DNA from 2 places in the Enterobacter sp. MG-EB028 genome. Region 2 is predicted to be linked to the other one. Evidence: predicted binding sites of a transcription regulator. Region 2 holds the regulator's gene; the other holds the start of a gene.
The links. Region 2 encodes PurR, which represses purine synthesis genes. Its sites were predicted from a motif close to CANGCAAACGTTTGCNTG; they were not measured.
Positions count from the first base shown of each region.

Region 1: the regulator PurR is predicted to act here: its motif matches at 1,903-1,920, upstream of galS (HTH-type transcriptional regulator GalS).

Region 1 covers NZ_CP195079.1:3,241,766-3,246,382, forward strand. The annotation lists gene mglB (galactose/glucose ABC transporter substrate-binding protein MglB) at 1-476, opposite strand, end outside; gene galS (HTH-type transcriptional regulator GalS) at 772-1,794, opposite strand; gene yeiB (DUF418 domain-containing protein YeiB) at 1,950-3,107, opposite strand; gene folE (GTP cyclohydrolase I FolE) at 3,126-3,794, opposite strand; gene ACR42C_RS15395 (YbfB/YjiJ family MFS transporter) at 3,897-4,617, opposite strand, start outside.
Region 2 covers NZ_CP195079.1:2,091,910-2,096,526, forward strand. The annotation lists gene punR (DNA-binding transcriptional activator PunR) at 1-812, shown strand, start outside; gene purR (HTH-type transcriptional repressor PurR) at 815-1,840, opposite strand; gene cydH (cytochrome bd-I oxidase subunit CydH) at 2,138-2,227, shown strand; gene ACR42C_RS09980 (MFS transporter) at 2,391-3,557, shown strand; gene sodB (superoxide dismutase [Fe]) at 3,595-4,176, opposite strand; gene ACR42C_RS09990 (NlpC/P60 family protein) at 4,299-4,617, opposite strand, start outside.

The DNA of each region.
Region 1 (4,617 bases), 1.1 Mb from region 2:
TTCAGGTCCCAGTTCGGGTTCGCCGCCCAGTGTTTCGCGATCAGATCGCCCTGAATAATGCCGGACTCTTTGGAGTCAGTACCGACGTAATACGCTTTGTCATAGCTGTCCAGCGCCTTACGGGAAGGTTCTTTGTTAAAGAAGACGATTGGCACATTCTGGCCGCGCGCTTTCTCGATAACCGTGCCTGCTGCCGCCGGGTCAACCAGGTTGATCGCCAGAGCCTTAACGCCTTTTGCCAGCAGAACGTCGATCTGATCGTTCTGTTTGGACTGGTCGTTCTGGGAGTCATTCATCAGCAGCTGTACGTCTGGCGCTGCTTTCGCATCTTTCTCAATCGCTTTACGCACAACAGACATGAAGTTGTCGTCGTATTTATAGATGGTCACACCAATACGGGTATCCGCAGCGTGCGCTGCTGCACCAAAAAGCATGCTTGCCATTACAGCAGACAGGGTCAACACCTTCTTATTCATGGTATCTCCGGTTTTTTTTATGCAGGGTAGTTCTTGTGAATAACGATCGGCAGGCAGGTGTTAATAAAACGTTACTGACAGCCGACGTTCACTTATAAAATTTCTATCTTCCGTGGTCGGTAACGCTCCAGAAATGCGTTTTATTCGTTGTTTGCGGCACATTGGCTATAGTGAAAGTGAATAATCACCGTTACATAGCGTTTCAGCCCCTAAAACGCTGACATCATAGTCAGCGCCTTGTTAAGATACTGTGAATTTACTCACAGATTGAAAACGGTTACATCACCTGATGTAATCAGTTAGTGATCGGAACCACAATTTGCCGGGCCGCGACGGAATGACGACGCACCAGCGTCGGCATGAAGCAGTGCGTTGCCCCTGGATCCAGCAGCCCTGCCGCTCCCTGTAGCGCCAGCTCGGTCGCCAGTTTCGCCATAGAAGCAATGGGATAGCGCACCGTGGTGAGCTGCGGGTCGGTGTAACGGGCAATCGGAATATCATCGAAACCAATCAATGACAAATGCTGTGGCACCGCAATGCCGTTATCCTTCAGCGCAGTCAGCGCGCCCGCGGCCATGCTGTCGTTATAGGCAAACACCGCGGAAAGCTGCAGATTTCGGCCCAGCAATTCCACCATTGCCGCTTCACCGCCCTGCATGTCCGGCGTTCCGGTGCCGATCCAGCTTTCTGATGGCGTAATGCCGTGCTCTTTCAGGGCGTTTTGCCACCCCTCACGCCGCAATGCGTCATCTTCAATTTGATGGCTGGACGCCAGATAGCCGATCCGCTGATGGCCGTTATTGATCAGCATTTTGGTGGCCATCATGGCGCCGCTGACGTTATCCAGCCCGACACAGCGATGGGCATAGCCCGGGACGATGCGGTTGATCAGTACCATACCCGGGATCTGCTCCATAAACCCGGCCAGCTCTTCATCGCTTAAGGCTTTTGAGTGAACAATCAGAGCGTTGCAGCGCTGGCGGATCAGCACTTCAATCGCATAACGCTCCTTTTCCGCCTCGTGATAGCTGTTGCCAATCAGCACATATTTCTGATGCTGCTGGGCGACCACATCGACCGCTTTTACCAGCGCACCGAAAAAGGCGTCCGAGACATCCATCACCACCACGCCGATGGTATCGCTGACCTGCGTTGCAAGCGCCTGGGCATTGGCATTTGGTCGGTATCCGAGCTGGGTCACGGCTTTCATTACGGTTTCACGGGTTTCAGGGCTGACCAGCGCGCTGTTGTTCAGCACGCGGGAGACGGTAGCCACAGAAACGCCCGCCAGACGGGCGACGTCACGAATGGTGATCATATTCACCATCCTTCAAAGGATTGCAGCAACTCACAGACACCCCCTGTGTTTAGCAAGGTGGCTATTTTGGCAGCGAGCGAAAGGGGACTACGTGAAGAAGGTCACACTCATGAAAACGCTTACATCCGTTTTGTTAATGATTGTGATCCAGATCGTTATCTGGATGTATTATTCAATGATACCCCTGAAGCATGTGCGGTTAACTGACGCCACACCCACTCCAGCGGCCCCTGGCGGAAATAACGCAGCCAGATAACAGAAAACGCCAGGTTAACCACCCAGACCGGAATAACAAACGCCAGCAGCCCGAGGCGGTCGAATTTCATAAACAGGCCAAAGCGATAGAAAAGCGTGGTGCAGAGAAGCGTTTGCAGGAGGTAATTGCTTAACGCCATACGGCCTACGCAGGCCACGGCGCTGACGATCCACAGACGAGAGAGCTGCGGCCAGAAACCATAGATCAGCGCCGCATAGCCGATGGTCTGGAACGGCGCGCTGAGCTCACGCGGCACCTGGAGCAGAAACGCGCACCAGCGGTAATCCCAGTGAAGGTGCCACTGCGCAATCACCGCCGGAAGATTAATCAGCACGCCGATCAGAACTAGCCCCGCCCCGGTGCGGCGGTAGTGACGCAGGCTAAACTCCCCTTTCAGCCAGCCGGTGCGCATCAGTGACGCCCCCATCAGCATCATGCCCGCCAGCTGCCAGCCGTATTGCGCCCCCAGGGCAAGCAGATTGTCGCCCAGCATACCCGCGCGGTTGCTTATCGCTTCCGTACCGCCTTTCAGCTTCCAGTACTGTTCGTACTGCAGGTTAGCGGCATCCGGGATCCAGGAACGGTTTGTCGCATCACCGGAGATCAGCCCCAGCAAAAACAGAACGCAGAGCCCCATGAGATAGAGCATCACGCCGGTGTTAAACAGGCTTTTCACGCTGTGCGCGTCGCGAATGAGCCGCCAGCAGATCAGCCCGACTAACCCATAAGCGAGAAGAATATCACCATCCCAGAAGAACAGGCCGTGGATAAACCCGAGGATGACCAGCAGCGTTAAGCGCGACTGGATCCAGCGTGTGCCGCGTTTGAGCAGAAGCTGCAGGCCCGCGCCGAACAGCAGCGCAAAAAGCGTGAGGAATTTAACCTGGGCAAACAGATCGAGGAGCGCCCACGTCCAGGCATCGCTTCGGGTGATGTCGCCGTACCAGGCGGGATTGAGGTAAGCGGCCTTCGGCAGACCGAAGGCGCTGATGTTCAGCAGCAGGATACCCAGTATGGCGACGCCGCGGACAAAATCGAGCGTGACGTTTCGCTCCATGGTCCCTGCCCTGTTTGATTAGTTGTGGTGACGCACGGCGCGCAGGAACTCCTGGCGGGTGTTCTGGCTCGATTTAAACAGGCCGCCCAGCGAGGTGGTGGTGGTCGCACTGGTCGCATCACGCACGCCGCGGGCTTTCACGCAGTAATGAACCGCGTCAATGGAGACCGCCACGTTATTGGTACCCAGCAGCGTTTGCAGCGCGATCAGGATCTGCTGCGTCAGACGCTCCTGAACCTGCGGGCGCTGCGCGAAGAACTGCACAATACGGTTGATCTTCGACAGACCAATCACCGTATCTTTCGGGATATACGCCACGGTCGCTTTGCCGTCGATGGTCACGAAATGATGCTCGCAGGTGCTGGTCAGGGTGATATCCCGTACCGTGACCATCTCGTCCACCTTCATCTTGTTTTCGATGACGGTAATTTTCGGGAAGTTGGCGTAATCCAGTCCGGAGAAAATTTCGTCAACGTACATTTTCGCGATACGCTTAGGCGTTTCCATCAGGCTGTCATCGCTCAGATCGAGATTCAGCAGTTGCATGATCTCGGTCATATGCCCGGAAATCAGTTTCTTACGGGTTTCATTGTCCATATCCTGAACCGGCGGACGCAGTGGCGTTTCAAGACCGCGCGCGAGCAGGGCTTCGTGGACCAGGGCAGCTTCTTTACTGAGTGATGACATTTTGTTCTCCTGCAGGTGTGGCGTCTTTTGCCCTCGTTGTGGCAAAAGTATGCGCTCATTGTGCGTGAGGCGACGCACATAATCCAGTATTCACGACGATAATTATTGCAATTGCTGTTGCCTTTCAGCGTGGCGATTCCAGACCAGGGCACCGGCGACAAACAGCGCAACGCCCGCCAGCCCCAGCGCAGGCTCCAGCCGATGGGTTAGCCAGGTTGATACCGCCGAGGTCACCGGACCAATCAATTGCCCAATGGCATACCCGGTGGTGAGCAGCCCCGCCATATAGCGCGTGTGGTGCGGTGCCAGCTCGCGGCCGTATAAAAGTGAGAGCTGCACCGCGCAGAGGAACCCGCCTCCCACCAGCAGCCCGCCCGCCAGCAAGCCGCCAATGCCCGGCAGCAGCCAGGCCGCCAGCACGCCAGCTCCCTGTAACCACAGCACGATGGCCAGCCTGCGGTTAGCCGTTGAGGTGTGGCGCAAAAGAATGCTGAGCGCAATTCCCACCACGGCGGCGGCACCAAAAATCGGCCAGACAAACTGGGCAAACAGGCTGCCGGGAAAGCGCACTGCCGCCATTTGCGAAAGGAAGGTCGCCGGGAGGATATAGCCAAATCCCGCCAGGCTGTAGCTCCAGACCAGGCGCCTTAAATCCGTCGTCAGCACCAGCGGCTCTGGCGCGGTGCCGGGTCGATGAAGCTGCCCGGAACGCGGCAGATAGCGCGCCACCAGCGCAACCAGTACCAGCGCCAGCACGCCGTAGATTTGCCATGCCGCACCGGCCGAAAGGGATTTCGCCTGAATATAAACCGCGAGCAGACCG
Region 2 (4,617 bases):
AGCTTGAGGAGTGGCTGGCGGTACCGCTGTTTGAACGGCGGCATCGTGATGTGGAATTAACGCCTGCTGGGGCGTGGTTTTTGAAGGAAGGGCGTTCTGTTATCAAAAAAATGCAGATCACCCGCGAGCAGTGCCAGCAGATCGCGAACGGCTGGCGGGGACACCTTTCCATTGCGGTGGATAACATCGTTAAGCCCGAGCGCACCCGGCAGATGATTGTCGATTTCTACCGTCATTTTTCTGACGTCGAACTGCGGGTTTCGCAGGAGGTGTTCAACGGCGTCTGGGATGCGCTGGCGGACGGCAGGGCAGAGATGGCCATTGGGGCCACGCAGGCGATCCCGGTCGGGGGGCGTTACGCCTTTCGTGATATGGGGATGCTGAGCTGGAAATGCGTGGTGGCAAGCGATCATCCGCTGGCGAAGATGGAAGGGCCGCTGAGCGATGATACGCTGCGCGGCTGGCCGTCGCTGGTGCTGGAGGATACCTCCCGCTCGCTGCCCAAGCGTATCACCTGGCTTTTGGACAACCAGCGGCGGGTGGTGGCCCCTGACTGGGAATCGTCGGCGACGTGCCTCAGCGCCGGGCTCTGCGTCGCGATGGTACCCGTTCATTTTGCGCGACCGCGAATCGACACCGGTGAGTGGGTTGAGCTGGCCCTGGAGAATCCGTTCCCGGATGCGGCCTGCTGCCTCACCTGGCAACAAAATGATGTTTCGCCGGCGATGGCCTGGCTTCTGGATTATCTGGGGGACAGCGAAACGCTTAACCGGGAGTGGCTGAGGGAGCCAGCCTGGCTGGCTCCGCAATGAGATTAACGACGGTAGTCGCGGAACGGGCCATCCGCAACGGAACGGCGTTCGATAAGGCGAGGGTGAACTTCAATGGACTGCGACTCTTCACGTTTGTTGACGATCCTGTCCAGCAGCATATTGAAGGCGGTTTCACCCAGCGAATCTTTCGGCTGGTGAATGGTGGTCAACGCTGGCGTGAAGAAGCGCGCGTTGCGCACGTTGTCATACCCGATCACGGAGATGTCCTGCGGGACGCGCAGACCCAGCTCGTCGGCCGCACAGAGGGCGCCCATCGCCATGATGTCCCCCCCGCAGAAGACGGCGGTCGGGCGGTGCGGCTGGGAGACGATCTGCTGCATCGCGCGGTAGCCTGATTCCGGCTCAAAGTCGCCCTGCACGATCCAGTTTTCCGGCACGGTAATCAGCGCTTCTTCCATCGCTTTCATAAAGCCGGCCAGACGGCCCGCGCCGGTGTTGCGCTCCAGCGGACCCGGGATCACGCCAATCTCGCGATGGCCGCGCTCAATCAGATAACGGCCGGCCATATAGCCGCCCTCAAAGGCGTTATCGATAACCGAATCGGTGAAATCCGCGCGCGCTTCGCCCCAGTCCATCACCACCATCGGAATATGGCGATACTCTTCCAGCATCGACAGCACGGATTCCGGGTACTCGGAACACATTACCAGCAGGCCATCCACGCGCTTTTGCGCCATCATCGACAGGTAGGCGCGCTGTTTTTCAATGCTGTTCCATGCGTTGCCGAGAATCAGGGTATAGCCTTTCTGGAAGCAGTTTTTCTCCACCGCTTCAATGATCTCGGCAAAATAGGCCGCTTCACTGCTGGTCGCCAGCAATCCAATGGACTTGGTGTGATTGACCTTGAGGCTGCGCGCAACCGCGCTTGGCGAATAGTGCAGCTCTTTGATTGCTGCCCAGACCGCGTTGCGCGTCTCTTCCGCCACGAAGCGGGTTTTGTTAATTACATGTGATACGGTTGTAGTGGAAACGTTTGCGCGTTTTGCTACGTCTTTAATTGTTGCCATTAAATGTCACTCCAGACCATATCCTAAGCTCCTGAAAAACTTGAAGGTAAACGTTTGCCTTCTCTCACCCTTATCACGCAATTTTGGATTGCGGCACGCCAGGAAAACGACACGGGACGTCAGGAGGGGGTCAATGGCCGGTACGCTAATAAATTTAGCGTGGAATTTTGGCCTATCTTGATGAAAAGGGGAAGAGGTAAAGTGGTTATCAGTATAAATCCAGGAAGATTTTTGACGGAATCTGTGCAAAAATGAGCAAGCTCACTTTTCGTGGGGGGATTAAAAGGAGAAAAATTGATGAGTTCCGATCTGAAGTTTTCGCTGTTCACCACCGTTGTTGTGCTGGCTCTGATTGTCGCGGCCGGTCTGACGGCTGCACTGCACTGATTTACGCGGAGGGAGAGCCTTCTCCCTCCCCATCGCCGCGATTGTTACTTCTCTGGCAAAAATCTTTTGCCATTTTGTTAACTTCTCATTTTTTGTGATTGATGTCATGCTTTCCGCTTCTTTGTTCTGTGTCACCACATGACACGGCATCCGGAGTTGACGCATGAAAATCAATTTTCCCCTGCTGGCCCTGGCGATTGGCGCTTTTGGGATTGGCACCACTGAATTCTCCCCGATGGGGTTACTGCCTGTTATTGCCCGGGGCGTAGACGTCTCGATCCCTGCGGCAGGCATGTTAATCAGCGCCTACGCCATCGGCGTGATGGTGGGGGCGCCGCTGATGACGCTTCTGCTTTCTCACCGGGCGCGCCGCAATGCGCTGATTTTCCTGATGGCGATTTTCACTCTGGGCAACGTGCTTTCGGCCATTTCGCCGGACTACACTACCCTGATGCTGTCGCGCATTCTGACCAGCCTGAACCACGGCGCGTTCTTTGGGCTGGGCTCGGTCGTGGCCGCAAGCGTAGTGCCAAAACACAAGCAGGCAAGCGCTGTAGCGACCATGTTTATGGGGCTGACGATTGCCAACATTGGCGGGGTGCCGGCGGCAACCTGGCTGGGGGAAGCGATCGGCTGGCGTATGTCCTTCCTGGCGACGGCCGGGCTGGGCGTGGTCGCAATGGTGGCGTTGTTCTTCTCTCTGCCGAAAGGCAGTGCAGGAGAACGTCCGGAAGTGCGTAAAGAGCTGGCGGTGCTGATGCGCCCGCAGGTGCTCTCCGCGCTGCTCACCACGGTGCTGGGGGCAGGGGCGATGTTTACCCTCTACACCTATATTTCACCGGTGCTGCACGATATCACCCACGCACCGCCTCTTTTCGTTACCGCGATGCTGGTGCTGATTGGCGTCGGCTTCTCGATCGGCAACTATCTCGGCGGGAAATTTGCTGACCGTTCCGTGAGCGGGACGCTGAAAGGCTTCTTAACCCTGCTGATTGTCATTATGGTTGCTATCCCGTGGCTGGCGCGTAATGAGTTCGGAGCGGCGATTGCGATGGTCGTCTGGGGGGCCGCAACCTTTGCCGTGGTGCCGCCGCTGCAGATGCGCGTGATGCGTGTCGCCCATGAGGCGCCGGGCCTCTCGTCTTCCGTGAATATCGGGGCGTTCAATCTCGGCAATGCGCTGGGCGCAGCCGCCGGAGGCGCAGTGATTTCAGGTGGTCTGGGGTACAGTTTTGTGCCGGTGATGGGGGCCATTATTGCCGCGCTCGGCCTGCTGCTGGTAATGATGTCCGGCCGTAAACAGCCTGAAGCCGTTTGCACGGCGGAATAAGCAAAAACGCAGAAGGGCGCACCCTTCTGCGTGTCTTTTACGCGGCGAAATTCTTCGCGACAAATTCCCAGTTAACCAGCGCCCAGAAGTGTTCCAGGTAGTTCGGGCGCGCGTTGCGGTAATCAATGTAGTAAGCGTGTTCCCACACGTCCACGGTCATCAGCGGCGTAGCGCTGGTGGTCAGCGGGGTGCCCGCGTTAGACGTGGACACGATAGCCAGTTTGCCATCCGCCTCTTTTACCAGCCACGTCCAGCCAGAACCGAAGTTCTTGATGGCTGCATCGGTAAACTTCGTCTTAAACTCGGCGAAGCTGCCAAAAGCGGCGTTAATCGCGGCCGCCAGCTCACCGGCAGGTTCGCCACCGGCATTGGGTGCCAGGCAGTGCCAGTAGAAGGTGTGGTTCCACACCTGAGCCGCGTTGTTAAAAACGCCACCCTCTGAGCTGCGAACGATCTCTTCCAGCGTTTTGCCTTCGAAATCGGTGCCCTTGATCAGGTTGTTCAGGTTGGTGACGTACGTCTGGTGATGTTTGCCGTAATGATATTCCAGGGTTTCCGCTGAAATGTGCGGTGCCAGGGCGTCTTTTGCATACGGTAGTGCAGGTAATTCGAACGACATTGCTTCTCTCCTTATTGTATTTTGCGTTGCCAATAACCACACAGACAACAGGGACAGGATAGCAAATTGAAAGGGTATGCAAAAGAGGAACTTACCCTGCCACGGATGTGGCAGGGCAGGGATTAGCGAATGGTTTTTGGCGTCATCACGCGACGCGCGCCGACGTAGTGGCGCATCCAGTAGTCTTCACTGAGCGAGGTGATCTGAATATCCTGGCCGCTGCGCGGTGACTGGATGAATTTCCCGTTGCCGACGTAGACGCCGACGTGGTCAGCCGTGCCGCGACCCTGGGTACGGAAGAAGACCAAATCGCCGTTTTCCAGCTCCGCGCGGTTAACCGGTGACGCATCGCGCAGGTGATACATCTCGTTGGCGGTACGCGGAATGCGGAATTTAACCAGATCTTTATAGGCGTAATAGACGAGGCCGCTGCAGTCGAAA